One region of the Microbacterium sp. SORGH_AS_0969 genome, then DNA from elsewhere that is predicted to be linked to it. Evidence: predicted binding sites of a transcription regulator. Region 1 holds the regulator's gene; the other holds the start of a gene.
The links. Region 1 encodes HrcA, which represses chaperone genes, less so after heat shock. Its sites were predicted from a motif close to TTNGCACTCGNNNNNNNCGAGTGCNAA; they were not measured.
Positions count from the first base shown of each region.

Region 2: the regulator HrcA is predicted to act here: its motif matches at 2,066-2,092, upstream of groL (chaperonin GroEL).

Region 1 covers NZ_JAUTAG010000001.1:3,264,355-3,279,482, forward strand. Annotated here, with positions in the region: gene leuS (leucine--tRNA ligase) at 1-2,475, shown strand, start outside; gene QE388_RS15325 (DUF2087 domain-containing protein) at 2,625-3,119, opposite strand; gene QE388_RS15330 (ComEA family DNA-binding protein) at 3,218-3,835, shown strand; gene QE388_RS15335 (ComEC/Rec2 family competence protein) at 3,856-6,129, shown strand; gene holA (DNA polymerase III subunit delta) at 6,205-7,242, shown strand; gene rpsT (30S ribosomal protein S20) at 7,668-7,928, opposite strand; gene QE388_RS15350 (alpha/beta fold hydrolase) at 8,047-8,769, opposite strand; gene lepA (translation elongation factor 4) at 8,834-10,693, shown strand; gene QE388_RS15360 (DUF1990 family protein) at 10,707-11,351, shown strand; gene hemW (radical SAM family heme chaperone HemW) at 11,351-12,568, shown strand; gene hrcA (heat-inducible transcriptional repressor HrcA) at 12,684-13,724, shown strand; gene dnaJ (molecular chaperone DnaJ) at 13,800-14,921, shown strand; gene QE388_RS15380 (16S rRNA (uracil(1498)-N(3))-methyltransferase) at 14,924-15,128, shown strand, end outside.
Region 2 covers NZ_JAUTAG010000001.1:2,641,953-2,657,080, reverse strand. Annotated here, with positions in the region: gene QE388_RS12440 (cell wall metabolism sensor histidine kinase WalK) at 1-86, shown strand, start outside; gene groL (chaperonin GroEL) at 408-2,027, opposite strand; gene QE388_RS12430 (cold-shock protein) at 2,198-2,401, opposite strand; gene QE388_RS12425 (LytR C-terminal domain-containing protein) at 2,536-3,015, opposite strand; gene QE388_RS12420 (DUF3263 domain-containing protein) at 3,157-3,402, opposite strand; gene QE388_RS12415 (DUF2332 domain-containing protein) at 3,412-4,398, opposite strand; gene msrB (peptide-methionine (R)-S-oxide reductase MsrB) at 4,473-4,880, shown strand; gene QE388_RS12405 (nitroreductase family protein) at 4,895-5,452, shown strand; gene QE388_RS12400 (DMT family transporter) at 5,497-6,474, opposite strand; gene QE388_RS12395 (GntR family transcriptional regulator) at 6,534-6,905, opposite strand; gene QE388_RS12390 (hypothetical protein) at 6,902-7,912, opposite strand; gene QE388_RS12385 (alpha-amylase family protein) at 8,042-9,952, shown strand; gene QE388_RS12380 (alternative tryptophan synthase beta-subunit) at 9,959-10,141, opposite strand; tRNA gene QE388_RS12375 (tRNA-Thr) at 10,284-10,359, opposite strand; gene QE388_RS12370 (thioredoxin domain-containing protein) at 10,425-11,396, opposite strand; gene QE388_RS12365 (ABC transporter ATP-binding protein) at 11,608-12,711, shown strand; gene QE388_RS12360 (DUF4032 domain-containing protein) at 12,793-14,115, shown strand; gene QE388_RS12355 (NAD(P)-dependent oxidoreductase) at 14,196-14,837, opposite strand; gene rlmB (23S rRNA (guanosine(2251)-2'-O)-methyltransferase RlmB) at 14,860-15,128, opposite strand, start outside.

The DNA of each region.
Region 1 (15,128 bases):
CGCGCCGGTGGCGACGACGACAAGCGCCCACGCAAGTACGTGCTCGCGATGTTCCCGTACCCCTCCGGCGACCTCCACATGGGGCACGCCGAGAACTACCTCTACTCCGACATCGTGGCGCGATTCTGGCGCCACCGCGGCTACAACGTGCTCAACCCCATCGGCTGGGACTCGTTCGGCCTGCCCGCCGAGAACGCCGCCATCAAGCGCGGGGCCGACCCCGTCGAGTGGACGTACGCGAACATCGCGCAGCAGAAGGAGAGCCTGAAGGACTACGGCGTCTCGTTCGACTGGAGCCGCGTGCTGCACACGAGCGACCCCGAGTACTACCGCTGGAACCAGTGGCTGTTCCAGAAGCTGTACGAGAAGGGCCTGGCGTACCGCAAGGACGCGCTGGTCAATTGGGACCCGGTGGATCAGACCGTGCTCGCGAACGAGCAGGTGCTGCCCGACGGCACCTCCGAGCGCAGCGGCGCCGTCGTGGTGAAGAAGAAGCTGACGCAGTGGTTCCTGCGCATCACCGACTACGCCGACCGCCTGCTCGACGACCTGAACCAGCTCGAGGGCTTCTGGCCGAGCAAGGTCATCCAGATGCAGCGCAACTGGATCGGCCGATCCGTCGGTGCCGACATCACCTTCGAGATCGAGGGTCGTGACGAGAAGATCACGGTCTTCTCGACCCGCCCCGACACGCTGCACGGGGCGACGTTCTTCGTCGTGGCGCCCGAGTCCGACCTCGCGGCCGAGCTCGCGGCATCCGCGGATCAGGGCGTGCGCGAAACGTTCGAGGCGTACCTCGCCCAGGTGCAGCGCGCAACGGACATCGAGCGTCAGGCGACCGATCGCCCGAAGACCGGCGTCTTCCTCGGCCACTACGCGATCAACCCGATCAACGGCGAGAAGCTGCCGATCTGGGCCGCCGACTACGTGCTGGCCGACTACGGTCACGGCGCGGTCATGGCCGTGCCCGCGCACGACCAGCGCGACCTCGATTTCGCCCGCGCCTTCGACCTGCCCGTCAAGGTCGTCGTCGACACGAATGCTCCGGTCACCGGCGCGATCCCCGTGATCGAGCTCGACGACGAGGGCGTTCCGATCGATCCGCTCGGCGACATCGAAGAGACCGACCCCGTCAAGACCGGGATCGCTCTCACCGGTGACGGACGCATGATCAACTCCGGTTCTCTGAACGGACTGTCGAAGCGCAACGCGATCGCCCGTGTCATCGAGGAGCTCGAGGCCAAGGGCGTCGGCCGCGCCGCGAAGACCTATCGCCTGCGCGACTGGCTGATCTCGCGCCAGCGCTACTGGGGCACGCCCATCCCGATGCTGCACGGCGAGGACGGCTCGATCACGCCCGTGCCCGCTGATCAGCTGCCTGTCGTGCTGCCGTCGGTGGAGGGGCTCGACCTGAAGCCCAAGGGCACCTCGCCGCTGGGCGCTGCCACCGAGTGGGTGCAGGTGACCGACCCCGAGACGGGCCAGACGCTGCTGCGCGACCCCGACACGATGGATACGTTCGTCGACAGCTCCTGGTACTACCTGCGGTTCCTGTCGCCGGGAGACGAGACGCAGCCCTTCTCGGGGCGCGAGGCATCGAAGTGGGGCCCGGTCGACTTCTACATCGGCGGTGTCGAGCACGCGATCCTGCACCTGCTGTACGCGCGATTCATCACCAAGGCGCTGTTCGACATGGGCCTGGTGGAGTTCACCGAGCCGTTCTCGAGCCTCATCAACCAGGGCATGGTCATCCTCGACGGCGCCAAGATGTCGAAGAGCAAGGGCAACCTCGTGCTGTTCCAGGAGGAGCTCGACGCCCACGGTGCCGACGCCCTGCGCGTGGCGTTGGCGTTCGCCGGACCGGTGGAGGACGACAAGGACTGGAACGACGTCTCGACCACGGGAGCGGCGAAGTTCCTCGCCCGCGCGCTGCGCATCGCGCACGACGTCGACAGCGAGAAGGACGTCGTGTGGGCCGAGGGCGACCAGGCCCTGCGCCGCGTGACGCACCGCCTGCTGGCGGAGGCGCCGAACCTCATCGAGCAGACGAAGTTCAACGTGGTCGTCGCGCGCCTCATGGAGCTGGTCAACGCCACGCGCAAGGCGATCGACGGCTCCGCCGGCGCGAGCGACCCCGCCGTGCGAGAGGCCGCCGAGGTCATCGCGATGACCCTCGACCTCTTCGCCCCGCACACCGCGGAGGAGATGTGGCAGACGCTCGGCTACGACGGCTTCGTGGGACTCGCGACCTGGCGCCAGGCCGACCCGACGCTCCTTGTGGAGGACTCGGTCACGGCGGTCGTGCAGATCGACGGTAAGGTCCGCGGCACCCTCGAGGTCTCGGCCAAGATCGGCGCCGACGAGCTCGAGAAGCTCGCCCGCGGCGACGAGAAGGTGCGCCGGGCGCTCGGCGACCGTGAGATCGTGCGCGCGGTCGTGCGGCCCCCGAAGGTGGTCAGCTTCTCGACGAAGTGATCGTCGACTCCGGATGCCACGTCCCTGACGCTTTGCGAAGCGGTGGGGCGTGGCATCCGCCGTTCTGCCGAGGAAGCGAGGTCACTCGGCCCGCGCGAGGAGGCTGAGCCTGTCGAAGCCTCCGGGCCGGACGCCGGCACCCGTCGTTTTCACGTGCGGGAGTAGGAAGAGCCGTCCGCGGTGCGGGCGAGGAGACCTTCGTCGACGAGAGCGCGGCGGAGGCCGGCGACGTCACCCGTGACCTCGGCGAGCCGCGCGTTGATCTCGGCCTCCGTGATCGTCTCGTCGGCCGTGAGCAGCCGCGTCGCCAGGTGCTCGAGGACGGCTCGCCGGTCGGCCGCGCGAGCGGGCATGCTGACGAGGCGGCCACCCTCGAGAAAGCGATCGACGCCTTCGCGGCGGGGCGGGCTGCCCGCGGAGGCGAGGGCCTGCGCGAAGACACTCGTGACAGGTTCGAATCCGTCGGGCGTGCGCGCGACGAGTCCCGCGGCCGTGAGCGCCTCGACGATGCGGTGCGCTTTCTTCGCGGGAATCGCCGCGAGGCACTCGTCGACGGGCTGGTCGAGGACGATGCGGGCGTAGACCTCGCGCGCGCGATCGTCGGCGAGGGCGGCCAAGATTGCGCGCCACGCGTTTTCGTGCATGGGGTGATTCTCCTCCCCATCCCGCGCATCGTCGGATCCGTCCACGGATGACACGTGCGGGGCGGCGGACGAGTCGCGGCCCTTCCTAGGGTGTCCGAGTGACCGCGACTTCCGACCCCGCTGGCGACGCGCTCAGCGCGCGTCGACGGCTCGGGATCGGCGCCGTCATCGTGCTCGTCCTGCTCGCGTTCGCCGTGACCATCGGGATCGGCATGGTGCGCGGGGCGTCGGGCACGCAGGTCGTGTCCGTCGCGTCGTCCCCGAGCGTCACGGTGGCGGGCCCACCCGAAGCGGGACTCTACGTGCACGTCGCGGGCGCCGTGCGGTCCCCGGGGCTTTACCGGCTCGAGGCGGGCGATCGGGTCGCGGATGCCATCGCCCTCGCCGGCGGATTCGCGGAGAACGCGGAGCGGGCCGGGGTCAACCTCGCCCGCGCTGTCGCCGATGGGGAGCAGATCGTGGTTCCGATGGTGGGAGCGACGTCGGACGACGCCACGGGCGCGACCCCCGGAACAGCGGCGGGGGGCCTGATCGACCTGAACACCGCGACGCGCGAGCAGCTCGACACGCTGCCGCGTGTGGGACCGGCGATCGCCGACCGAATCATCGCGTGGCGCAAGGAGAACGGCCGCTTCACGAGCGTCGACGACCTCGGGTCCGTTCCAGGGATCGGAGAGAAGATGCTCGACGGGATCCGCGATCTGGTGCGCGTGTGAATCCCCTCCAGCGGCGAGCGATGCGCCCGACCATCGTCGCTCTCACCACCTGGACCGCGGCGGGCCTCGCGACATCCGCCCCGGATCTCGCGGTGCTCGCCGTCGCCGCGGCCGTCGCGGCGGTCGTCAGCGCGGTGACGTTCGCGCGGTTTCGGCATCCGACGCTCGGCATCGCCGCCGTCGCGCTCGCCTGCGCGGCCGCCGCAGCGGGCAGTGTCGCGGCGATGGGACCGGTGCGCGCCCAGATCGCGGCCCTTCAGGTCGAGGGCGGCCGTCAGCTCGAGGTCGATCTCACCGTGGTCGGACACGTGTCCGGCTCCGCCGATGGGGGAGCGTGGTTCGACGCGGTCGCGTCGCGGGTGAGCGCCGGGGCCGTGACGGTGACCGGCGAGATCCCGACCCGCGTCGGCGTGGATCCGCCCGGGCGAGCGGCCGTCTCGGCATCCGGTCTGGGCAGCGAGATCCGCCTCACCGGACGAGCGATTCCCGCGAAGCCGGGGGAGCGGGCCGTTCTCGTGCTGCGCGCGCAGGAGGTGACGCGCGCCCCACCGCCGGAGGGCGTGTGGGCCGGCTTCGAGGCGCTGCGCGATGGGCTGGTCGACTCGACGCGCGGGCTGCCGCAGCCCGGAGCCGGCCTCGTACCCGGCCTCGCGGTGGGCGATACCTCGAGTCTGGATGCCGCGACCGATGCGGCGATGAAGGCTTCGTCACTGTCGCACCTCACGGCCGTTTCCGGTGCGAACTGCGCCCTCGTCGTCGGCGCAGCCTTCATGGTGCTGGCGGCGCTGGGCGCGCCGCGCTGGCTGCGGGTGGTCGGGGCGACGGGGGTCCTCGCGGGATTCGTCCTGCTGGTCACGCCTGAACCCAGCGTGGTGCGCGCGGCGGCCATGGCCGCGATCGCCCTGCTCGCCGTGGCGCTGGGCCGCCCCGCGGTGGGGGTGGCGGTTCTCTCGGCCGCCGTGACCGTGCTGCTGATCACCGACCCGTGGCTGTCGACGTCGCTCGGCTTCGCCCTGTCGGCTGCGGCGACCGCAGCCCTGCTTCTCCTCGCTCGTCCGCTCGCGCGGGGCCTGGAGCGATGGATGCCACGCGCCCTCGCTCTCGCTCTCGCGGTGCCGACGGCGGCTCAGCTCGCGTGCGGCCCCCTCATCGTGCTGATCGACCCCCACGTGCCCGTGCTCGGCGTCGCGGCGAATCTCGTCGCCGACCCCGCGGCCGCCCCGGCGACCATCGCGGGGGTCCTTGCGTGCATCGCGCCCTTTCCCTGGCTGCGGGACGGTCTTTCGGCGCTGGCATGGGTACCCGCGGCCTGGATCGCCGCAGTCGCGCACACGACCAGTGCGATCCGCGCGCAGAATCTGCCCTGGCCCGACGGTGCCTTCGGGGCGGCTCTGCTGGCCGCGATCAGCTTCGCGATCGTCGTCGCCATCATCCGACCGGCGCGGGGTCCGCGCGTGACGGCGATCGCGACCGCGATCGTCGCGCTCACCGTCGGCCTGTGTGCGGGGAACGCGACCGTGCGGACGATCGCCGGCCCGCTCACGGTGCCGACCACGTGGGATGTGGCCATGTGCGACGTGGGCCAGGGCGACGCGACGCTGTGGCGGTCCGGAAGCGCCGTGGCTCTGGTGGATACGGGCCCGGAACCCGAGCGGCTGAGGGAGTGTCTCGACACCTTCGGGATCGACCACCTCGACCTCGTCGTGCTCACCCACTTCGATCTCGACCACATCGGTGGATCGGCGTCGGTGATCGGTCACGCGGATCTCGTCGTCCACGGGCCCGTCGACGTTCCCGAGGATCAGCGTCTGCTCGACCGCTTCGCGGCGGGCGGGGCACGGTTGACGCAGGCCTCGACCGGGATGACGGGCACCGTGGGGGAGACGCGGTGGCAGGCGCTCGGCCCCACGCCTCGAGACGAGCCCGGCAACGGTGCAAGCGTCGCCCTCGACGTGGTCGGCCCCGACTTCCCGCGCACGGTGCTGCTCGGCGATCTCGGTACCGACGCCCAAGCCGCTCTCATGCGCCGAATCGAGGTTCCACGAGTGGAGGTCGTCAAGGTGTCGCACCACGGCAGCGCCGACCAGGACCCCGAGCTCTACCGCCGCCTGCACCCAGAGATCGGACTCATCGGCGTGGGAGCGGAGAACCGTTATGGACACCCCACCGCAACTCTGCTCTCGACGTTGTCCGCCCTGGGGGTGGCGGTGGGACGCACGGACACCGATGGTGATCTCGCGGTGAGCATGGACGACGGGAGCCTCGTGCTGTGGCGGGCGCGGCCGCCAGGCTGAACGCTGCCGTGAGCCCACTTCGGCCGGCCAGCCCCCTGGCGCCGAGATGTCGGACCCCCTCGGTAGGCTGGGAGGGTGACCCCGGCTCCCCGACGCTCCGCTCCGGCGAAGGCCAAAACGGCCATCCCGCAGGTGTCGTGGCGAACGCCTCAGCCGGCGCCGGTCGTTCTCGTCTCCGGTCCCGAGGAGGTGTGCGCGGAGCGGGCGACCGCCGGCATCCGCGATTTCCTCAAGAGCGAAGACCCGACGCTCGAAGTCACCGACGTGCGCGCCGACGACTACGCCGCCGGCACCCTGCTGGCCGTCACCTCGCCCTCACTGTTCGGCGAGCCTCGTCTCGTCCGCGTCGGCGGTGTCGAGAAGTGCAGCGACACCTTCCTGAGCGAGGCGATCTCCTACCTGGCACAGCCGCAGGACGGCGCGACGGTCGTGCTGCGGCACACCGGTGCGAGTGTCCGAGGGAAGAAGCTGCTCGACGCCATCCGCGCGGGTCAGGGCGGCGGTATCGAGATCGCCTGCCCGGCCATCAAACGCGACTCCGACCGCTTCGACTTCGCCGTCGGCGAGTTCAAGACCGCGAACAAGCGCATCGCGCCGGTGGCTCTGCGGGCACTCGTGTCCGCTTTCGCGGACGATCTCACCGAACTCGCGGCCGCGTGCCAACAGCTCATCGCCGACGTGCCCGGTGACATCGACGAGCGCACGGTCGAGCGGTACTACGGCGGTCGCGTCGAGACCTCCGCGTTCACCGTCGCCGACACGGCGATCGCCGGGCAGTACGGCCCCGCGCTGCTCGCGCTGCGCCACGCCCTGGCATCCGGAGCCGACCCGGTACCCCTCGTCGCCGCGGTCGCCATGAAGCTCCGCACCATGGCACGCGTGGCGGGCACACGCGAGTCGTCCTCGCAGCTCGCTCAGCGACTCGGAATGAAGGACTGGCAGGTCGACCGCGCTCGGCGCGACCTCGTCGGGTGGACCGCCTCGAGCCTCGGCCGCGCGATCCACGCAACAGCCCGCGCCGACGCGGAGGTCAAGGGCGCCTCCCGCGACGCCGTCTTCGCCCTCGAGCGCATGATCACCGTGATCGCCACGCGCGCGCCGTACGGCAGCTGAGTTCCCTCACCGCCTCCAGCGAGCTGCGCGCTCTCGCGAACGCCCCGGAAGTGACGAGCGGAGGGGCAGGGACGAGCGGAGGACCGCCGTGCGATCGGCGCCCTCCGCTGGTCCCAGATCCTCCGCCGGGCACGCGAGCCCACGCACCTCCGGGAGCGCTCCAGGCCGCGCGGCCTCGATGACGCGCACGCCGCCGAAGTGACGAGGGGAGGGGCAGGGACGAGCGGAGGACCACCCGGCGATCAACCTCCTCCGCTGGTCCCAGATCCTCCGTGGAGCACACGAAGCCCACGCCACCGCCGCGGGAGGCCGCCGGAGAACACGGGCCGCCGCGCAGCCGCGAAGCCGCAGCCACGAACGCCCCCCCCCGAAAACGACGAAGCCCGCCCCGCGCGATGCGGGACGGGCTGTCGAGGTACGGCGGCTCAGAGAGCGGCGACCGACTTCGCGATGGCCGACTTGCGGTTCGCGGCCTGGTTCTGGTGGATGACACCCTTGCTCACGGCCTTGTCGAGCTTCTTGGTCGCGGTGGCGAGCGCCTTCTCGGCGGCTTCCTTGTCACCGGCCAGGACGGCCTCACGGGTGCGACGCACGTGCGTCTTCAGCTCGCTCTTGACGGCCTTGTTGCGCTCGCGCGCCTTCTCGTTGGTCTTGTTGCGCTTGATCTGCGACTTGATGTTCGCCACGTCGACGGTCTTTCGTTTGAGTGAGTGTTGGAAGTGCCGGGCGAGCGGTAGAGGGACGCTGCACCGGCGGTCGTGGAGGTCGGGAAAAACCCCACACGCAAGCCAAGGGCCAAGCTTATCAGGTCGACGCCTCGATCGTGGTGAGCGCCACCTCCAGCAGCGCGTTGAACACCCGCGGCCGCATCGCCGTCACGAGGTGCGTGGTCCGCGGCACGACGATCAGCTCCGCGTGCGGAGCGAGCGAGACGAACAGCTTCTCGTTCACGCGCAGCTGATCCCACTGCCCGTTGATGAACCACAGCGGAACCTGGATCCGCCGGACGGATGCCAACAGGTCGAGCACCGACAGAGACGCCAGGGCCGTGTCCTGCGCGTCGAAGGCGTACCCGCCCGCGCCGAAGTCAGGCCGGGTCTCGGGCGGCAGCGTCCGATCGAGCACCCGGTTGGTGAGACCGAGACCCCGGTCCGGGAGGCTGTCGAACCGTCGCGCGAGGAAGCGGTACGCCGCGAGCCCCACACCGCGGGGGATCGAGGTGCAGGATGCCGCGATGAACGCTGCAACCGGGGGAGGGTCCTCCCGCCCGACGTACTCGATGGAGAGCAGCCCGCCCATCGAATGCCCGACGAGCAGCACGGGGCCGCGGGTCGCGGCATCCTGAACCGCCCGATCGATCGTGGCGAACGCCTCGTCGAGCGTGAACTCTTCGCCGCGCCGGGTGCCGTGCCCCGGCAGGTCGACGGCCGTCACGGGATTCCCCCGATTCTCGAGGTGTTCGACCTGCGCCCGCCACATCGTCGCCGACGTGCGGATGCCGTGCACGAGCACGACCTGGACCGTCATGGCATCCACTGTAAAAGCGACCGCGGACAGCGACGTCGGCGCGCCCCCGTAGAATCGACGGAACATGTCACCGCGCGCCCTGAAGCCCCTCGAGCCGTCTGCCACCCCGCCGGAGCAGATCCGCAACTTCTGCATCATCGCTCACATCGACCACGGCAAGTCGACGTTGGCCGACCGCATGCTGCAGATCACCGGCGTCGTCGCCGACCGCGACATGCGCGCGCAGTATCTCGACCGCATGGACATCGAGCGCGAGCGCGGCATCACGATCAAGTCGCAAGCGGTCCGGATGCCGTGGGCCCTTCGACAGGCTCAGGGACCCGAGCAGACGTTCGCCCTGAACATGATCGACACGCCCGGGCACGTCGACTTCACCTACGAGGTCAGTCGCTCGCTCGCCGCGTGCGAGGGCGCGATCCTGCTCGTCGACGCGGCGCAGGGCATCGAGGCCCAGACGCTCGCCAACCTCTACCTCGCGCTCGAGAACGATCTGACGATCATCCCGGTGCTGAACAAGATCGATCTCCCGGCGGCCGACCCCGACAAGTACGCGGCCGAGCTGGCCGGACTCATCGGCGGCAAGCCCGAAGACGTGCTGCGCGTGAGCGGCAAGACCGGCATGGGCGTCGAGGACCTCCTCGACCTCATCGTCGAGAAGATCCCGGCACCGGTCGGCAAGGCCGACGCACCCGCTCGCGCGATGATCTTCGACTCCGTCTACGACGCGTACCGCGGCGTCGTCACCTACGTCCGCATGGTCGACGGTGCCCTGTCGCCGCGCGAGCGCATCCAGATGATGTCGACCACGGCGACACACGAACTCCTCGAGATCGGTGTCTCGAGCCCCGAGCCGATCCCGACCAAGGGTCTCGGGGTGGGCGAGGTGGGCTACCTCATCACGGGTGTGAAGGACGTCCGCCAGTCGAAGGTCGGCGACACGATCACCAACCAGCGCAAGCCCGCGACCGAAGCCCTGGCCGGCTACACCGACCCGAAGCCCATGGTGTTCTCGGGCATCTACCCGATCGACGGCAGTGACTACGCGGAGCTGCGCGAAGCGCTCGACAAGCTGAAACTCTCGGACGCCTCGCTGCAGTACGAGCCCGAGACCTCGGTCGCCCTCGGCTTCGGGTTCCGCTGCGGATTCCTCGGCCTGCTGCACCTCGAGATCATCACCGAGCGCCTCTCGCGCGAGTTCGGTCTCGACCTCATCACCACGGCTCCCTCGGTCACGTACGAGGTGACCACCGACACCGGCGACACGGTCTCCGTCACGAACCCCAGCGAGTACCCCGACGGTCGCGTGGCCTCGGTGTCGGAGCCGATCGTCAAGGTCGGCATCCTGCTCCCGAAGGACTACGTCGGCACGGTCATGGAGCTCTGCCAGTCGCGCCGCGGAACCCTGCTCGGTATGGAGTACCTCAGCGAAGACCGCGTCGAGCTGCGCTACCACATGCCCCTCGGCGAGATCGTGTTCGACTTCTTCGATCACCTCAAGTCCCGCACGCAGGGCTACGCGAGCCTCGACTACGAACCGGCCGGTCAGCAGACCGCCGACCTCGTGAAGGTCGACATCCTGCTCCAGGGCGAGAAGGTCGACGCGTTCAGCTCGATCGTCCACCGCGAGAAGGCCTACGCGTACGGCACTCTCATGGCCGAGCGCCTGCGCAAGCTCATCCCGCGCCAGCAGTTCGAGGTGCCCATCCAGGCCGCGATCGGCGCGCGCATCATCGCGCGCGAGACGATCCGCGCCATCCGTAAAGACGTCCTCGCCAAGTGCTACGGCGGTGACATCACCCGAAAGCGCAAGCTCCTCGAAAAGCAGAAAGAGGGCAAGAAGCGCATGAAGATGGTGGGCCGGGTCGAGGTGCCGCAGGAGGCGTTCATCGCCGCCCTGTCGGGAGACGTCGAGGCCAAGAAGTAGAACGGGAGGCATCATGCGTCGGCAGAACTTCACCGATGACACGGTCGACTACGCCGCCGTCGGCGCCACCCAGGCGCACGACCTGATGCAGTACCCGCCGGAGCACTCGGTCCCCGCCGAAGACGCGTGGCGGATCGGCAGCGGCGAGGAGCGCTTCGCCGCGGCCAGCGAACTGCTGCTGTCGTGGGCTCCGCTGCGTTCGGGCGATCTGAGCATCAGCGATGTGCGTCCGGCATCCGGAGGCGGATACTCCGGCGTGGGGTTCGACGCCGACGGGGCACCCATCGCTCCGAGCAGCCTCGAGCCCGAGCAGCGCTTCGCCGCCGACGGCACGCCGTTCGTCAGCCCCGGTACGGGAGTACGCCTGCACGGCAAGGTCGACGGGCACCGCGCCGACGCCGAGCTGCGCGTCATCTCGGTCTTCGAAGAGCCCCGGCGCGTCGGCTTCATCCTCGGCACCGTCGGGCACTCGAACGTGAGCGGCGAGGAGCTTTTCATCGTCGAGTGGCGCGACAACGACGAGGTGTGGTTCGTGGTCCGCGCGTTCGACCGGCCGACCGTGCCCTCGTACCGTCTGTTCACGAGCCGCCTCCGCCGCCGTCGGCGGGCGCTCTTCACGCAGTACCTGCGCGCGATCTCTCCGCTGTACACGTCCTGATGGGCGGACCCCTTCCCCTCGGAGACCCCGCTCCCGCCGATGGGCGATTGCCCGACGACCTGACGATCGATCCGACGACGGACTTCGGCGTCTACCTGCACGTGCCGTTCTGCCGCGTTCGCTGCGGATACTGCGACTTCAACACCTACACCGCGAGCGAGCTCCGCGGAGCGCGGCAAGACGACTTCGCCGACACACTCGCGGCCGAGGTGCGCCTGGCGGGCAGGGTGATGGATGCCGCGGGCCCCCGCCGCATGGCATCCACGGTGTTCTTCGGGGGAGGCACGCCGACCCTGCTGCCGCCCGGCGACCTCGCGCGGATGCTCGACGCGGTACGGACTGAGTTCGGCATCACCGACGGCGCCGAGATCACCGTGGAGGCCAACCCCGACACGGTCGACGATGCCGTGATGGAGACGCTGGCGGCCGCCGGAGTGACCCGCGTGTCGGTCGGAATGCAGTCGGCTCGACCGCACGTCCTGGCGGCTCTTGACCGGACGCACGACCCCGCGAATGTCGCGACCGCAGTCGCGTCCGCCCGCCGAGCCGGCCTCGATGTCTCGCTCGACCTCATCTACGGCGCACCGGGGGAGTCTCTCGACGATTGGCGCGCATCGCTCGAAGCGGCCTCGGTCCTCGAGCCCGACCACATCTCGGCCTACGCTCTCATCGTCGAAGACGGCACGAAGCTCGTGCGACAGATCCGCTCGGGCGCGGTCGCCATGCCGGATGACGACCTGCAGGCCGACATGTACGAGCTCGCCGACGAGGTGCTCGCCGCCGCCGGGTACGACTGGTACGAGGTGTCGAACTGGTCGCGGGGCGTCGCCCACCGTTCGCGGCACAATCTCGCGTACTGGCGGGGGACCGACTGGTGGGGCTTCGGCCCCGGTGCCCACAGCCACGTCGCGGGACTCCGCTGGTGGAACGTCAAGCACCCGGCCGCGTACGCGCAGCGTCTGGCCGCCGACGAGTCGCCCGCCGCTGCGCGAGAGCGGCCCGACGAAACGGCTCGGCGTCTCGAATCTGTGCTGCTGCGCAGCCGGATCCGCGAGGGTCTGGCGGTGTCGGAGCTGCACGGCGAGGGCCGCAAGGCCGTGGCCTCCCTCATCGCCGACGGTCTCGTCGAGGGTCCGGATGCCGTGCGCGGGCGCATCGTCCTCACCCGGCGCGGGCGCCTCCTCGCGGATGCCGTCGTACGGGCCCTCACCGCCTGACGCTGCCCGCAGTCGGGCCGAGTCCACGGCATCCGCGAGCCCCCGGCGACGACGCGCGCCGATCCCGTAGAATTGGCACTCACGACTTCGGAGTGCCAAACGGGAGGAGCAGCTCATGGTGTCGGAACGCGGCCTTCAGGTGCTCCGCGCGATCGTGCAGGACTACGTCGACACACGCGAGCCGGTCGGCAGCAAGGCCATCGTCGATCGTCACGCGTTCGGGGTGTCGGCCGCGACCATCCGCAACGACATGGCGCTGCTCGAAGACGAAGAGCTCATCGTCGCGCCGCACACCTCCTCGGGCCGCGTCCCCACGGACAAGGGGTATCGGGTCTTCGTCGACCACCTCGCCGAGCTGCGCCCGCTCTCGAGTGCCCAGCGCAGCGCGATCACCTCGTTCCTCGACCAGGCGGGCGACCTCGACGACCTGCTCGCGCGGACGGTGCGCGCACTGACGCAGTTGACCGGTCAGGTCGCGATCGTGCAGTACCCGTCGTTCGCGCGGGCGAACGTCACTCACGTCGAGCTCGTCGCGCTCGGCGGGCCGCGCGTGCTCGTCATCCTCGTCACCGACACCGGGCGCGTCTCGCAGCGGATCGCGCTCGTCCCGGCCGAACCCGCCGAGCCCGAGATCGTGCAGCTGCGCGCGCGGGTGGGTGCCGTGCTGGTCGGGCGGAGCGTCGCCGACAGCGTCCAGCGAGTGGCCGACGCCCTCGCCGACGGACCGCGCCCGGGCGTCGCCATCGACGCGATCGCCGACGCGGTACTGCGCGTGGTGGGCGAAGAGCTCGAGGAGTTCCGCCAGGATCGCCTCGTGATGGCGGGAGCGGCGACCCTCGCCAAGCGCGAGCAGGACTTCCGTGGCAGCATCTACCCGCTGCTCGAGGCCATCGAGGAGCAGGTGACGCTCCTGCGCCTCATGAGCGAGATGGTCGCGGACGACAAGGGCCTCTCGGCCAGCATCGGCCGCGAGAACGAGCCGTTCGGTCTCATCGAGGCGTCCGTCCTCGCGAGCCGGTACGACGGCTCCGCCGGCGGCGCGCGGGTGGGTCTGCTCGGCCCCACCCGCATGGACTACTCCTCCAACCTCGCGGCGGTCCGCGCCGTCGCGCACTATCTGACCCGGATGCTCGAAGACGACGACAGTTCCCGCTGACGACGAGCGCGACGAACCCCCCGCGACGAGCACCCCACCGAGAACGATCCCGCGCAAGCGGGCAGGAAGGCGACTGTGGCTGACCACTACGAGGTCCTGGGCGTCGAGCGCGACGCCAGCCCCGAAGACATCAAGAAGGCGTACCGACGCCTGGCGCGCCAACTGCACCCCGACGTGAACCCCGGAGAAGACGCGTCCGAGCGCTTCAAGCTCGTCACGCACGCTTACGACGTGCTCAGCGACCCCGAGCAGCGCCGTCGCTACGACATGGGCGGCGACCAGAACCCCTTCGGCGGCGGGGGAGCGGGCGGCTTCGGCGGTTTCAGCGACATCTTCGAGACCTTCTTCGGCGGAGCTCAGGGCGGCGGGGGCCGCGGGCCGAGGCCCCGTTCACGGCGTGAGCGCGGTCAGGACGCGCTCGTGCGCGTGACCCTCAGCCTCGGCGATGTCGTGTTCGGCGTGCATCGCGACCTCGAGGTCGACACCGCCGTGCTGTGCGAGACGTGCCAGGGCGCGTGCACGGCTCCGGGCACGAGCGAGGTCACGTGCGACATCTGCCACGGCTCGGGCCACGTGCAGCGCACGGTCCGCAGCCTCCTCGGCAATGTCGTCACCAGCCAGCCCTGCAACGTCTGCCAGGGTCACGGCACGACCATTCCCTACCCGTGCAACACCTGCCAGGGCCAGGGACGCGTTCGCGCGCGCCGCACCGTCTCCGTCGACATCCCCGCCGGCGTCGAATCGGGTCTGCGTCTGCAGCTCCCGGGCTCGGGCGAGGTGGGTCCCGCCGGCGGCCCCAACGGCGACCTGTACATCGAGGTCACCGTCGAGGCGCACGAGGCCTTCAGCCGCGAGGGTGACGACCTGCTCGCCACGCTTGAGGTCTCGATGCCGGACGCCATCCTCGGCACGACCACGACGATCGAGTCGCTCGACGGGACCGTCGACCTCGAAGTGCGTCCCGGCGTCCAGTCGGGCGACGTGCTGACGATCAAGAACCGCGGCATCACCCCGCTGCGCGGAAGCCAGCGCGGCGACCTCAAGGTGGGCGTGCAGGTGGTCACCCCGACGCGCCTCGATCACAAGGAGCGCGCCCTCATCGAGGAGTTCGCGAAGCGGACGAGGGCCCCGAAGCCCCGCCTGGCCGAGCACCAGCAGGGCATGTTCGCGAAGTTCCGCGATCGTTTCCGGCACTGACCGTGGCTCTGCATTTCGTCACCGACGAGGCGGCATCCGCTCAGCTCGGTGACATCGTCGAACTCACCGGCTCTGAGGCGCACCACGCGGCCGCGGTGCGTCGGGTGCGCGTCGACGAAGCCGTGACGCTGGGGGATGGGCGGGGGACGTGGCTCTCGGGCCTCGTGACCGGGGCGTCGCCGAAGCAGGTCGACGTCCGGGTCACCG
Region 2 (15,128 bases), 620 kb from region 1:
GCGACGCGCAGGAGCACGCGCTGATCGAGACGCAGCCGCTCCAGCGTCTCCCCGAGGACTACCGGCCCGAGCCACCCACCGCGTGACCCTTCCGCGCCCCGCGCTCGCTGTCACCCGCCTGCCCTGCGCCCGGCAACACGGCGCCCCTCGCGGTGCCCGCGCCCGCCCCCCGCACCGTACCCGCGGCCTCGTCCGCTCCCCCTCGTTCCCCTCGCCACGCTGACGTGGAACGAGGGGAACGAGGACGAGCACGCTGACGTGCGCCGAATGCTCACCCTGACGCTCCCGCCGCGAGTATTCGGCGCGAGTCATCTCATCTGGGTCGCCCGCGGGTTCGGTCGCGGCCGAGAACGAGAGAACGCCCCCTCCCGAAGGAGGGGGCGTTCTCATGACGCGTCAGGCGTAGATCAGAAGTCCATGCCACCCGTCGGGTCGCCCGCGGGAGCGGCGACCTTCTCGGGCTTGTCGGCGACGACGGCCTCGGTCGTGAGGAACAGACCGGCGATCGACGCGGCGTTCTGCAGCGCGGAGCGCGTGACCTTGGCGGGGTCGATGATGCCCTGCGCGAAGAGGTCGCCGTACTCGCCGGTTGCGGCGTTGAGGCCGTGACCGACCTCGAGCTCCGCGACCTTGTTCGCGACGACACCGGGCTCGAGACCGGCGTTCAGCGCGATCTGCTTGAGCGGGGCCTCGATGGCGACCTTGACGATGTTCGCACCGGTGGCCTCGTCACCCGAGAGCTCGAGCGACGCGAACGCCGTCTTGCCCGCCTGGATGAGCGCGACGCCACCACCGGCGACGACGCCCTCTTCGACGGCGGCCTTCGCGTTGCGGACGGCGTCTTCGATGCGGTGCTTGCGCTCCTTGAGCTCGACCTCCGTGGCCGCGCCGGCCTTGATGACGGCGACGCCACCGGCGAGCTTCGCGAGGCGCTCCTGGAGCTTCTCACGGTCGTAGTCGCTGTCGGTGTTCTCGATCTCGCGGCGGATCTGGGTCACGCGACCCTCGATCAGCTCCGACTCACCGGCACCCTCGACGATCGTGGTCTCGTCCTTGGTGATGATGACCTTGCGGGCACGGCCGAGCAGGTCGACGGTCGCGTTCTCGAGCTTGAGGCCCACCTCTTCGGTGATGACCTGGCCGCCGGTGAGGATCGCGATGTCCTGGAGCTGCGCCTTGCGACGGTCGCCGAAGCCGGGGGCCTTGACGGCCGCCGACTTGAAGATGCCGCGGATCTTGTTGAGCACGAGCGTCGCGAGAGCTTCGCCCTCGACGTCCTCGGCGATGATGAGGAGCTCCTTGCCCTCCTGGATCACCTTGTCGACGATGGGCAGAAGGTCCTTGATGTTCGAGATCTTCTGGTTCGCGATCAGGATGTACGGGTCTTCGAAGACCGCCTCCTGACGCTCGGGGTCGGTGACGAAGTAGGGGTTGATGTAGCCCTTGTCGAAGCGCATGCCCTCGGTGAGCTCGAGCTCGGTGCCGAAGGTGTTCGACTCCTCGACGGTGACGACGCCTTCCTTGCCCACCTTGTCGATGGCCTCGGCGATGAGCTCGCCGATCGCGGGGTCGGCGGCCGAGATGGAGGCGGTCGCGGCGATCTGCTCCTTCGACTCGACCTCCTTCGCCGAGGCGAGAAGCTCGTCGGTGACGGCCTTGACGGCCTTCTCGATGCCCTTCTTGAGCGAGATGGGGTCGGCGCCGGCGGCGACGTTGCGCAGGCCCTCGCGAACGAGCGCCTGAGCGAGGACGGTAGCGGTGGTGGTGCCGTCACCCGCGACGTCGTCGGTCTTCTTGGCGACCTCCTTGACCAGCTCAGCGCCGATCTTCTCGTACGGGTCGTCGAGCTCGATCTCCTTGGCGATCGAGACGCCGTCGTTCGTGATCGTGGGAGCGCCCCACTTCTTCTCGAGCACGACGTTGCGACCGCGGGGGCCGAGCGTCACCTTGACGGCGTCGGCCAGCGTGTTGAGGCCGCGCTCGAGGCCGCGGCGGGCCTCCTCGTCGAAAGCGATGATCTTTGCCATAAGTGTGTCGTCCCTCCCGGACGGGTGACTTCCAGATTTTGGCACTCGACGAAAGCGAGTGCTAACTCATTCTGGCACTCGCCCCTAGGGAGTGCAAGCCGCGAGCCGTGCCGCACAGCACGACGCCGTGGCATCCGTCGAACGGATGCCACGGCGTGCGAAACGTCGTGTTAAGCCATCAGGCGAACCGACTCGGCCTGCGGTCCCTTCTGGCCGGAGCCGACGGTGAACTCGACCGCCTGCCCCTCCTCGAGAACACGGAAGCCCGACATCTCGATGTTCGAGTAGTGAACGAAAACGTCCTGGCCGTCCGTCACGGTGATGAAGCCGTAACCCTTCTCGGCGTTGAACCATTTGACGGTGCCCTGCGTCATGCGAATCTCCTGTGTTGCTGGATGACGAGGTCAACGTAAGCACGCGAAGATGCGCGGAATCGGCCGTCAGCGGCATTGTTGACGTGCGTGCACCCAACTTTTTACGCCGCGGAAACACGCGGGCCGCGAGGGCGTCAGGGGGTGGGCTGGGCCGCCGCGCGATCGAGGCCGATCACGACGATCAGCCGCTTCTCGGCACTCTCGTCGTCGGGCGTGTTCGGGTCGTCGGTGGGCTGCAGGAAGTCGCTCTGCGCGACCTCGGCCCCTCCGATGGCGTCTGCGAGCCCCCGGGCGGCCTGCTCGTCTTCCGGGCGCAGGTAATAGATGGTCGTCGTCGCGAAGTCGGTCGTGTCGGAGTCGCCGGTCTGGACCGTGTCCGCCGCCCACCCCGCCGCGATGATCTGATCGCGCAGGTTGCCGGCGAGACCTTCGTCGGACGTGCCGTTGAGCACGACGACAGAGTACGAGGGGTCGATCACCGCCGGGGTCGTGGGGACGATCGTCGGCGTCGCGACGGGCTCGGAGCCGAACGAGATGCGCCCCGAGACCACGATCGTTCCGAAGATGCCGACGGCGATGAGGACCACGGTGGCCACCGCCGCCCACAGGAACACGACCCAACCCCGGAGATGCGGGTTCTCAGCGCGGTGCGCACCGACGCGGCCGGATTCGGCGGGGAGGTCGTCGAAGCGAATCCCGAGGGAAGGTCGATCTGGCCATTGGACGATGCTACCGGTCGTTGCCTTTGCGCCCCGTCACAGGGTCGCGGCGCGGTCGAGCCGCGTGCGCGGGTCGCCGTCACGCAGACGCCGCAGACGACGAACGAGCATCGGGTCGTGCGCGAGGGCCTCGGGGCGGTCGATCACTCGCCCGAGCAGCTGGTAGTAGCGCGCGGGCGGCATGTCGAAGGCGCTGCGGATCGCCTCCTCCTTCGCACCCCCGTGCCGACGCCATTCACCCTCGAAAGCGAGGATCTCGCGGTCGCGGTCGGAAAGAGGCACGGCGCCACGCTACTGCGCGGCGGAGCGGATCCCGGGATGCCACGCCACCCACGCCCCGAGAGGATCCACGCCCCCGAGCACCTCGCCGTCGAGCGCGAGCGCGAAGCCGTCCGAGCGCACGTCCGGCGGGCTCGTCCACCCGTCGTGGAGTCCCGGTGCGTCGAGGGTGATCCAGCGTCCCGCCCGCTGTGCTGCGGCGATCACGTCGCCGCGCCGCGCGCGAGGAACGTGCGCGAGGACGCCGGGCGTCGTGACGACGAGCGTCGCCTCTCGCGGGGCGTCCGCGGCGAGCGCCGGCAGCGTGGCGGCGCCGTCACCCTCGACGAGGCGCGGAGGATCGGATGCCGCGATGTCGAGCGCGGCGACGATACGCTCGCGCCGTCCCTCCTCCCCCGGCCACACCAGTCCCGTCAGCCACGCCCGGTCCTCCGCGTCGCGGGCGTCGAGAGGGTTCAGGTCGATGCCCGCGCGCCAGACGATCTCGGGCATCCGCAGGGATGGGGCACCGTCGAGGTCGCACTCGAGAACGACCTGGCTCGGTCCGTCGACCGGGTCGAGAGCGACCACCTCCGCACCCCGGCGATAGCGGTAGGAGTAGCGATCGGGGTACAGACACAGACCCGCGCTCGCGCCGACCTCGAGCAGCGCGATCGGCCCCTCGATGAGCGAGAGCGCCGGCAGCAACGCCGCGCAGCGCTGGGGTTCGTTCGTCTGTACGCTCCGGCGATCGCAATCCGCGACGAGGGCGTCCGCGTGCGCGACCACCCACTCCGCCCAGGCGTCGACCGCGTCCGGCGCACCGAGGAGACGCGTCACGGCGAACACGAGCGGCGGCTGGCGGTGCGTCTCCGCGATGCGCGCCACGATCTCGGTCACCTCGGCGTCGGCGACGACGCGCTCCGCCCAGATCGCGTACAGCACCGACCGACCGGGAGCCTCGTCGCGCGCGAATCGGCGGTAGCGATCGACGACGGTGGTCACGGCATCCTGGTGCATCCGAGAATTCTCTCGCGCCGACCTGACCGGCGTCCGGCACGAGAGAATAGGACGTGAACGAAGGGGACCTTCCAATGACTTATGCCGTCGAAAAGTCCGACGACCAGTGGCGCGAGGAGCTCTCGCCCGAGCAGTACGCGGTGCTGCGGCAGGCGGGGACCGAGCGCGCGTGGACCGGTGAGCTCCTGGACGAGAGCCGCGCGGGCCTCTACACGTGCGCCGCGTGCGGTGCTGAGCTGTTCCAGAGCGGCACCAAGTTCGACTCGCACTGCGGGTGGCCGAGCTTCTACGAGTCGGTGCGACCCGAGGCCGTCGAGCTGCTCGAAGACAACAGCCACGGCATGCAGCGCACCGAGGTTCGCTGCGCGAACTGCGGATCGCACCTCGGCCACGTGTTCCCCGACGGCTTCGGCACGCCCACCGGCGACCGTTACTGCATGAACTCGCTGTCGCTCACCTTCACCCCGGAAACGCAGGCGTGAGCGCGCTCGAGGCGATGCGCGACCGTCGGTCGTGGTCGAAGGTCACCGATCTCGCTCCCACGAGCGTCGAGCTCGAGGCCTTCGTCGCCGCAGCCGGTCGCGTCGCCGATCACAAGTCCCTGCGCCCGTGGCGGATCATCGAGATCCGCGGGAGCGATCGCGACATCCTCGCCCGCGCATTGAACAAGGCGGACGGCAAGAAGGGTCATTCCTCCAAGCCGCGCCGCGCCCCTCTGATCCTCGCCGTCGTCGCCGACGTGTCGTCGAAGAAGATCCCCGCGTGGGAACAGGAAGCCGTGGCATCCGGAGTCGCCCACATGCTGAGCCTCGCGCTCGACGAGGCCGGCTTCGGCGTGTTCTGGCGCACCGACGACAAGACGCGCAGCAAGTCGCTGGCGAAGGCCCACGGTCTGAAGAAGGGCGAGGTCCTGCTGGGGTGGCTCTACGTCGGCGGTAAGCCGCAGCGCTCGCGTCCGGTTCGCCGGAAGACCGTGGATGCCACGAAGCACATCTCGCGACTGCCCGGGGCCAAATCCGGGAAGAAGGCGAAGGGCGAAGCCGCCGCTCTCTGAGATCCTCCCGCGTGACGCCGCCGGTGACGTGGTCGCCGGCGGCGTCAGCGTGTGCGGCGGCGCCACGGGACCGTCGCGACCGCGACACCCAGGAGGGCGGTTCCCGCGGCGAGAAGGGCGATCGGTGTCGAGGGGGCCGCGGGCGCCGGCCAGAACGCGTCGAGCACGACCGACGTGCTCAGCAGACCCGTGACGGAGCCGAGTCCGAGCAGGAGCACTCCGGTGCGTCGCACGATCTGCGCCGAGAGGAAGATGTAGACGACGCCGATCGTCCCGCCGAGGTACAGCCACGGATCGGTCGGGAGAGCGCGAGGCGGGCCGGCGAATCCGATGTGGATGGCGGCAGCGGCGATCAGCACGATCGTGCCACCGAGGAAGTTCACGAGGGTCGCCGTGAGAGGACTGTCGACGCGCACTCGCAGTCGCCCGTTGGTGCCCTGTTGCCACGACACTCCGGCTCCGGCGACGACGGGGATGAGGATCATCCAGAGCGGCACGCTGCCGACCGCTCCGTCTGCGAGACAGACGCCGACCCCCGCGATCGCCAGGAGGGCGCCGATCAGGCGGGGGCGGGTCACCGCCACCACGCCGGCCGGACCGTAGCCGGCCCGATCGAGCGCGAGTCCCCCGCTGGTCTGGCCCGCGACGAACCCGACGGTGAACAGGGCGACCCCGATCGCCCCGACGGTCAGCCCCTGGCTCGCGACGGTGAAAGCGCCAGCGGCTCCGCCCAGCAGCATCCACACCGGTATCGATCGCGCTCGCACCCCCGCGAGCAGACGACCGATCCCGCGCCGCCCGGCAGGAAGCACCAGGGCGATCGCCAAGACCACGACGAGCCCGGAGCCGAACGAGACGGCTCCCGCGAGGACGCCGTCGTTCAGCGCCGCGCCCAGGCTGCCGTTCACCCGCGTCTGCACCGCGGTCATCGCCCCCACCGCGACGGCGCCACCCACGGCGGCGACGATCGACCCGCGCTGCGCCATGGTGCTCTCCTCGCGGCCGCTCGCCGTGAGGGCCATCGTCGATCGTACGACGCCTCACGCGCCGCCACGGGAGCCGACGGTGCTCGTCGCCTCGCTCAGCGGGCGTGCGCGTCGTTCCACATCACCCGGAGCACGTCGGCGAGGGTGTCGACCGCGACCCCCTCGGCGACGGCCGCGTCGACGAGGGTGCGAAGCTGCCGGGTCAGGTCGGCCGGCAGCGGAGCGACACCCGGCGCGACGCGCGTCCCCGATCCCACCCGGCTGACGATGAGGCCCTCGTGCTCGAGAGCCCGGTACGCCTTCTGCACGGTGCCGGGCGCGACACCGAAGTCGGCGGCGGCCTGCCGGACGGTGGGCAGCTTCTCCCCCGCTCCGAGCCGGCCCGACAGGATCAGACCGCGGAAGAAGCGGTGCAGATCGATGGGAGCGGTGACGTTCTCGGGTCGCGTGCGCGTGGCATCCGTCATGCCGGTACCTCCACCGGCGAAGCGGAGCGCCGCGGTCGGGCGCGGACGAGACCGATGGCGCGGACGACCAGCAGGGCCAGGAGCATGCAGCCTGCGATCTGCAGGAACGGTGCCACGAACCCTCCGGCGAGGATCAGATCGGCGTGCGGGAGCGAGACGTCGTGGCGCGCCTCGGCACCCGAATCCGTCATGACGATCATGGTCGTGACCGCACCCGAACGCGCCATGTGCAGCAGCCCGCCGAGCGCGATGAGCACCACACCGAGAGCGAGCGTGACGACGTCACGCGCCGCATCGGATCGGCCGGAGCGTTCCAGGTCGAGCCGGACACGGTCCGAGAACGGACGCACGGCGTTCCGGTGCAGGGCGAACACGACGGCGGCGGCGAGCGCGACCACTCCCGCGAGCAACGGGATGCCATAGGCCCAACCGGGGAAGACGGTCACGATGGGTGGCGCCTCGACGTTGGGCACGTCCAGGGCCACGTGAGCGGCGACGCCCGGGTCGAGAGCAGTGGACATCTGACCGAACACGACGACGATGCACGAGGTGACGAGCATCAGCGCGACGAGGATCCGGATGCCGCGGCGGGAGCCGAACGTCGTCCAGGTGCGCCGGCCCGCCGATGTCGCGTCGACGGCGCGCCGCGGCGCCTTCGTCCGCAGGAGTGCACCCCAGACCACCATCCCCGCCGCAGCCGCGATCGGCGCGACCGCGAACCGCCACCACGACACGGTGGCCGACATGTCGAGAACGTAGCCGCGCAACGCGATGTCGACGACCCAGACGACCCCGACGACGAGCGCGATCGCGCCGACCGCGACCCGCTCCCCACGGAGGATGCTTCGCCCCGTCGAGCTCCCGCGCCGTACCCGCACCACGACGAGAGCGAGCGCGATGCCGAGCGCGGCACAGACCACGGGCGACGACAGCAGCCCCCAGACGATCTCCCACGGGGACGCCCGCAGGATCCGATTCCACACGTTCCACACATTCTCGGGGCTCACGGCAACCACCTTTCGTGCCACATTCTTAGCACACTCTGTACCACTATCGCGACACAATTTGCGAGAGGGCGCAGGAAAGGCCTTCGAGACGCCCGGACAGCCACGTCGATGTCGACGTCACCCTCACGCATGCGTCAGGCTGTCCCCGTGACCCAGCTCCGCCCCGGCCCCCATGACGTATCGCGCATTCTCCGAGACCTGACTGCGTCGTCGGGCACCGATCGCGAATTCCTCGCTCACGCCGAACTGCATCTGCCCCGTCTGCACGAGCTGTTCGTCCGGCTCTACGGCGAGCGAACCGACGGCCTCGAGCGCTTGGCGTCCCTCGTCGACCTCGCCCACCGCTCTTGGGCGGAGCGACCCGCGGACCTCCGCGCTCTCGACCGCGCGCGCGACGGCGAGCCCGATTGGTTCGAGAGCGAGAGCATGCTCGGCGGCGTCTGCTACGTCGACCGGTATGCGGGCGGACTCAGTGGCATCCGGGATCAGATCCCGTACTTCCGCGAGCTGGGGCTGACCTACCTGCACCTCATGCCGCTGTTCGAGAGCCCCGAAGGCAACAGCGACGGCGGTTACGCGGTGTCGAGCTACCGACGCGTGAACCCCGCACTGGGAACGATGGAGGAGCTTGCCGCGCTCGCCGCGGACCTGCTCCGCGCGGGCATCTCTCTCGTGGTCGACTTCATCTTCAACCACACGAGCAACGAGCACGAGTGGGCGCAGAAGGCCGTCGCCGGCGAGGCCGGTTACGAGGACTTCTACCTGATCTTCCCCGACCGCGAGATGCCCGACGCCTACGAGCAGACGACGCGCGAGATCTTCCCCGACGACCACTCCGGGTCGTTCGTGCAGCTCGATGACGGCCGGTGGATCTGGGCCACGTTCTACCACTTCCAGTGGGACCTGAACTACGCCAACCCCGCCGTCTTCGAGGCGATGGCCGGCGAGATGCTCTTCCTCGCGAACCAGGGCGTCGAGATCCTCCGGATGGATGCCGTGGCCTTCATCTGGAAGCGACTCGGAACGACGTGCGAGTCACTGCCGGAGGCGCACCTGCTCCTGCAGGCGTTCAACGCGGTGCTGCGGATGGCCGCTCCCGGCCTGCTGTTCAAGTCGGAGGCGATCGTGCACCCCGACGAGGTCGTGTCGTACATCTCCCCCGACGAATGCCAGATCTCCTACAACCCCCTGCAGATGGCCCTCACCTGGGAGGCCCTGGCCACCCGGGACGGTCGCCTGCTGCAGCAGGCGCTCGAGCGTCGGCACGCCCTCCCCGAGGGCACCGCGTGGGTCAACTACGTACGCAGCCACGACGACATCGGCTGGACCTTCGCCGACGAGGATGCCGCCGAGCTCGGCATCGACGGCTACCCGCACCGCCGCTTCCTCAACGATTTCTACGTCGGTCGAGCGGACGGGACCTTCGCCCGCGGGGTGCCGTTCCAGGAGAACCCGCGCACCGGCGACGCCCGCGTCACCGGCACCACGGCATCCCTCGCGGGAATCGAAGCGGGCGACGCCGGCGGCGAAGATCGTGTGATCCTCGCGCACGCCCTCGCGCTGTCGACCGGGGGCATCCCCCTGCTGTACCTCGGCGACGAGGTCGCTCAGCTGAACGATTACGGCTACCGCGACCGCCCCGACGAAGCTGGAGACAGCCGCTGGGTGCACCGCCCCTTCCGTCCGGTGCAGGGCTACGCCGACCGAATGGATGCCGGAACCCCGGCGGGTCGGGTCTTCGCTCGACTGACGCGCCTCATCGACGTGCGTCGGGCGACGCCGGAGTTCGCGGGCAACGAGCTCATCCCCTTCGACGCGCACCACGATTCGGTGGTCGGCTTCCTGCGCCCGGGGGCTGCGGGCAGTTCGGTTCTCGTTCTGGCAAACGTGGGCGATCACGCCGTCCACATCGCCCCCCTGACCCTGTCGGGACTCGCCCCCGACGCCGTGGACCTCGTCGAGGGGGTCAAGGTCTCGCTCCGGCCCGGCCGCACGCTTTCCGCGCACGGGGTCGCCTGGCTGCGGGTCGCGCTGCGCTGAGGCGCCTCAGCCGGTGTACCAGCTCAGCGAGACCTCGCGCACGTCGAAGAATCCGCGCCGGGCACGCACGAGCGTGAATCCCTCCGCGCTCAGGGCCCGGGCGTACTCTCGCGTGAGGCGCTCGTGCTTCACTTCCTGCCAGCCTGCGGGGTAGCGGTAGGCGTGGGTGACGACGCGTGGGCGAGCCATGAGAGTCCTCCTCATGTGCAGGATGCCACCGCCGCCGGCCCGTGAGGCATCGACGACGTTCCGATCGTGTGAACAATCGGTCAGAGCCGGCCGTGAGCGAGCCAAGCCCCTCGCGAGGTTGGACACGACGGGGAATCGAACGTGGTGCCGGCTACAGGACTTGAACCTGCAACCCCCGTATTACAAGTACGGTGCGCTACCAATTGCGCCAAGCCGGCAGGCGTCCCAGTCTAGCTATGCGCGAGCTAGCTATGCGCGGGAGCGCCTCCCGCGCAGCCCCGGGTCAGCCCGCGGGCGTCGCCGTCGGGGTGGCGGAGGGCGTGGGGGTCGGCGTCGCGGTGGAGTAGTACGCGTTGCTGTCGATGGTCAGGACGAACTGCGCGAACTCCTTCGGGTCGTCCATGTGACCCACGTACGGAGTGCCGTTGACGAGCACGGTGGGCAGCGTGGTGAGCGCGAGGCCCTTCGTGTCGGGCAGGCCCTTGATCGCGCGATCGGTCGCGGCCTTCGCCCAACCGGTGTAGGTCTCGTCCTCGATGCACGAGCGCACCGTCGCGACGTCGCTGACCCCGGCGCCCTGCGCCATGTCGGCGAGCTGCTGGTCGCTGTAGCCCTCGGAGTCGACGGCGGGCTGGTTGGTGAGCAGCTCGTGGTTGAAGGCGAAGAATCGATCCGACGCGTGCGTTGCGACGCAGGCCGAGGCGCCGGCGGCGCGGAGGCTGTACTTCGTGCCGTTCGACTTGGAGGTGAGCATCGCGACCGGGTAGTACGTCAGCTTCGCGGCATCCTCGTCGACCCACTTGGAAAGCTGCTCCGCGTTGGCCACCTGGAACTCACGGGCTTCAGTGGAGAGGTAATCGACGTAGACGCGGATGTCGACCGGAGCGGCCGTCGACGTCGGGGCCGGCGTCGGGGTGGTCGCGGGTTCCGGAGTCGCTCCCGCAGCGAGCGTCGACGCGTCGCCGTCGACCGCCTGGGGCGCGAGCGGGTCGGGGACACCGGTCGCGCTCGACACCAGGAAGCCGTCGTCCGTGGCCGCGGCCGGAAGCGCCTGCGGACGCGAGCCGTTCGACGACACTGCGTACGTCACCGCGACCGCACCCACCGCGACGACGGCCGCGGCGCCCACGCCGATCAGCGAGCGGCGAAGGACGCGCAAGCGAGCCTGGCGCGCCTTGACCTGCTGCGCCTTCTCACGCACCGCCTCACGGCGATCGCGTTCGGCGGGCACATTCGGCGTCTGGTCGTTGGACATGGAACCTCTCGGGCACGGCGGTGCCGCAACAAATCTGGGGATCGCTCGGGTTGGGGCGAACGAGCATCGATGCTAGCCAGGCTGGCTGAGAAAAGCCCAGACGCATGGCATACTGACCCTGCGCCCACCGTCGAGCGCGCGGGGTCGCCCCCGCTCATTCCATTCACTACGGATCGTCCGGCACGTACCTGCCGGTGAAGGAGAAGAGAACATGGCGTCCGTCACATTTGACAACGCAACCCGTCTGTACCCCGGTGGCACCCGCGCCGCCGTCGACAAGCTCAACCTCGAGGTGGGAGACGGCGAGTTCCTCGTCCTGGTCGGCCCCTCCGGTTGCGGTAAGTCCACGTCGCTCCGCATGCTGGCCGGCCTCGAAGAGGTCAACTCGGGTCGCATCCTCATCGGCGACCGCGACGTCACCGACGTCCCCCCGAAGGACCGTGACATCGCCATGGTCTTCCAGAACTACGCGCTCTACCCCCACATGACCGTCGCCGAGAACATGGGCTTCGCGCTCAAGATCGCGGGCGTCGGCAAGGAAGAGCGCGCCGCGCGCGTCCTCGAGGCCGCGAAGCTCCTCGACCTCGAGCAGTACCTGACCCGCAAGCCGAAGGCCCTCTCGGGTGGTCAGCGTCAGCGTGTCGCCATGGGCCGCGCGATCGTCCGTCAGCCCCAGGTGTTCCTCATGGACGAGCCGCTGTCGAACCTCGACGCCAAGCTCCGCGTCCAGACGCGTACGCAGATCGCGTCGCTGCAGCGCCGCCTCGGCGTCACCACGGTCTACGTCACGCACGACCAGACCGAGGCGCTCACCATGGGCGACCGCATCGCCGTGCTCAAGGACGGCCTGCTCCAGCAGGTCGGCACCCCGCGCGACCTGTACGAGAAGCCGAAGAACGTCTTCGTCGCCGGCTTCATCGGCTCGCCCGCGATGAACCTGTTCTCGGTCGACCTCGCCGAGGGTGGCGTCCGCTTCGGTGACCTCGTCGTCCCCGTCGAGGCCGACGTCATCGGCAAGGCGCACGGCTCCGAGGTCACCATCGGTGTCCGCCCCGAAGACATCCAGGTCGCTCCGGCCGACGGGCGCGGCCTGTCGGTCGTCGTCGACCTCGTCGAGGAGCTCGGCGCGGACGGCTACCTCTACGGTCACACCGACATCAACGGCAAGCGCACCGACCTGGTGGCCCGTGTCGACGGCCGTCGTCACCCGAACGCCGGCGAGACCGTCGTCCTGGCTCCGGTCCCCGGACACGTGCACGTGTTCGACGCCACCTCGGGCGACCGCCTGACCGACAAGGCCATCGCCTCGGCCTGATCGACGCACCGCTGCGGCGCGTCTTCGTTCCCGACCTGTCGTGGGACGAAGACGCGCCGCACCTGTTTTCCCGGAGACACCGTGTCCGAATCCCTCCGCATCACCGCCAGCGCCGTCGACCCCGGGCTGCTGCAGCTCCCCTGGTCGACCGGTCTCGCCGACTGGCCGAGCAACCACATCGTCGCGCTCCCCAAAGGCATCTCCCGCCACCTCGTGCGCTTCGCGAACCTGTCCGGACGCGTGGTCGCGATCAAAGAGACCACCGAAGAGATGGCGCGCCGCGAGTACGACATGCTCGGCAACCTCGACCGGCTCGACGCCCCTTGCGTCGATCGGATCGCCGTCATCGCCGGGCGCACCGACGCCTCGGGCCGCCCCCTCCCCGCAGCGCTCGTCACCGCGCACCTGCGCTTCTCGCTCCCCTATCGCGCGCTGTTCACGCAGGTACTGCGGCCGCACACCGCCACGCGTCTCGTCGACGCCCTCGCCGTTCTCCTGGTGCGCCTGCACAACGTCGGGTTCTACTGGGGCGACGTGTCGCTGTCGAACACCCTCTTCCGGCGCGACGCCGGGGAGTTCGCCGCGTACCTCGTCGACGCCGAGACCGGCGAACTCCACGGCAACCGGTTGAGCCCGGGGCAGCGAGCCCACGACCTCGACATCGCGCGCACCAACATCGCGGGCGAGATCATGGACCTCGAAGCGGGGGGTCGGCTCGAGGGCGGACTGGATGCCGTCGCGATCGCCGACGGTCTGGTCTCGTCGTATCACTCGCTATGGGGCGCCCTGACCGACAAGGAGTCGTTCGCCGTCGACGAATCGTGGCGCATCACCGAGCGCGTGCACCGTCTGAACGCCCTCGGCTTCGACATCGGCGAGATGTCGATGAGCACGACGCCCGACGGCACCCGCGTGTCCATCCAGCCGAAGGTCGTCGACGCCGGTCACCACCAGCGACGACTGCTGCGCCTGACCGGACTCGACGTCGAGGAGAACCAGGCTCGGCGCCTGCTGAACGACCTCGACGAGTTCCGCGCCCGCGTGTCACGGCTGGGTTCGGACGAAGAGATGGTCGCCCACGAGTGGCTCACGCGTGTCTTCGAGCCGATCGTCATGGCGATCCCCTTCGATCTGCGCGCCAAGCTCGAGCCCGCCGAGGTCTTCCACCAGGTTCTCGAGCACCGCTGGTACATGTCGCAGGCGCGCGGCCGGTCCGTGCCGCTCGCCGAGGTCGTGTCGTCGTACATCGACGACGTCCTGCGCCACCGCCGCGACGAGGCCACCGTCATGGGCCCGCCGACCGACACGATGTCGCTGCCGACGGTGTCCGACGCCGACGCTCCCGCGACGGGCGAGGTGCCGACGACCGACACCGACGTCGTGGACTGGCGCGACCTGGTCTGACGCCACCGCTCCTCAACGCGGAGGCCGTGGCATCCGGAGACGATCCGGGATGCCACGGCCTTCCGTGTAAGAAGCGGGTTTCAGTAACCGACGGTGAAACGCTCGCGCGTGTGCTTCGGGTTCTCGATCTCGTCGAGGACCGCGACCGCGAAGTCGGCGCCGCCGATGAAGGAGTTGCCGTCGCCGTCGACGACGAGGACGTCGCCGCCGTCGCGGTACGAGCCCGTACGCTCGCCCGGAGCCCACGAGCCGAAGCCACCCGCGGGGTGGATGTAGAACCAGTCGCGACCCGTGTCGTCGGCCTGGAGGTCTTCGAGGATGCCGATGGCCTCCCGCGCCTCGGGCTTGTACTCCTCGGCGAAACCGTCGGTGTCGATGAGGCGCGGGCCGCCCTCGGCGACCAGCGAGCCACCGGCGCCGCCGACGACACCCACCCGTACGTTCTCGGGCAGTGCCGTGACGAGCTCAGCGACCGCGGGGCGGAGCTTGCCCTCCATGTCGCCGCGCGGAGCCACGGCCGACACGACCACGTCGACGCCCTCGAGCTGAGCGACGAGGCCGGGGACGTCGAGGACGGTGCCCTCGAGGTAGGTCACGCCCTCGACTCGATCGGTCGGGACCGACCGGGCGATCGAGACGGCGGTGTGTCCGCGGCGGGCGGCCTCGGCGACGATGTGGCTACCGGCATAGCCGGTTCCTCCGATGACGGCGATACGGGTCATGAGCGTTCCTTCCTCGACGGGATCAGTGCGCGGCGCGAAGCGTCGACACCTGGTACAGAGCCACGGATGCCGCGATACCGGCGTTCAGCGACTCGGTGGCGGCGGAGATCGGGATCGACACGACCTGGTCGCACGTCTCGGTCACCAGGCGTGAGAGCCCCTTGCCCTCGGAGCCCACGACGATGACGACGGGACGATCCGCGAGCTCGAGCGCGGGCAGCGAGACCTCGCCGTCGCCGGCGAGACCGAGCACGAACACGCCCTGCTTCTTGAACTCTTTCAGCGTCGCGG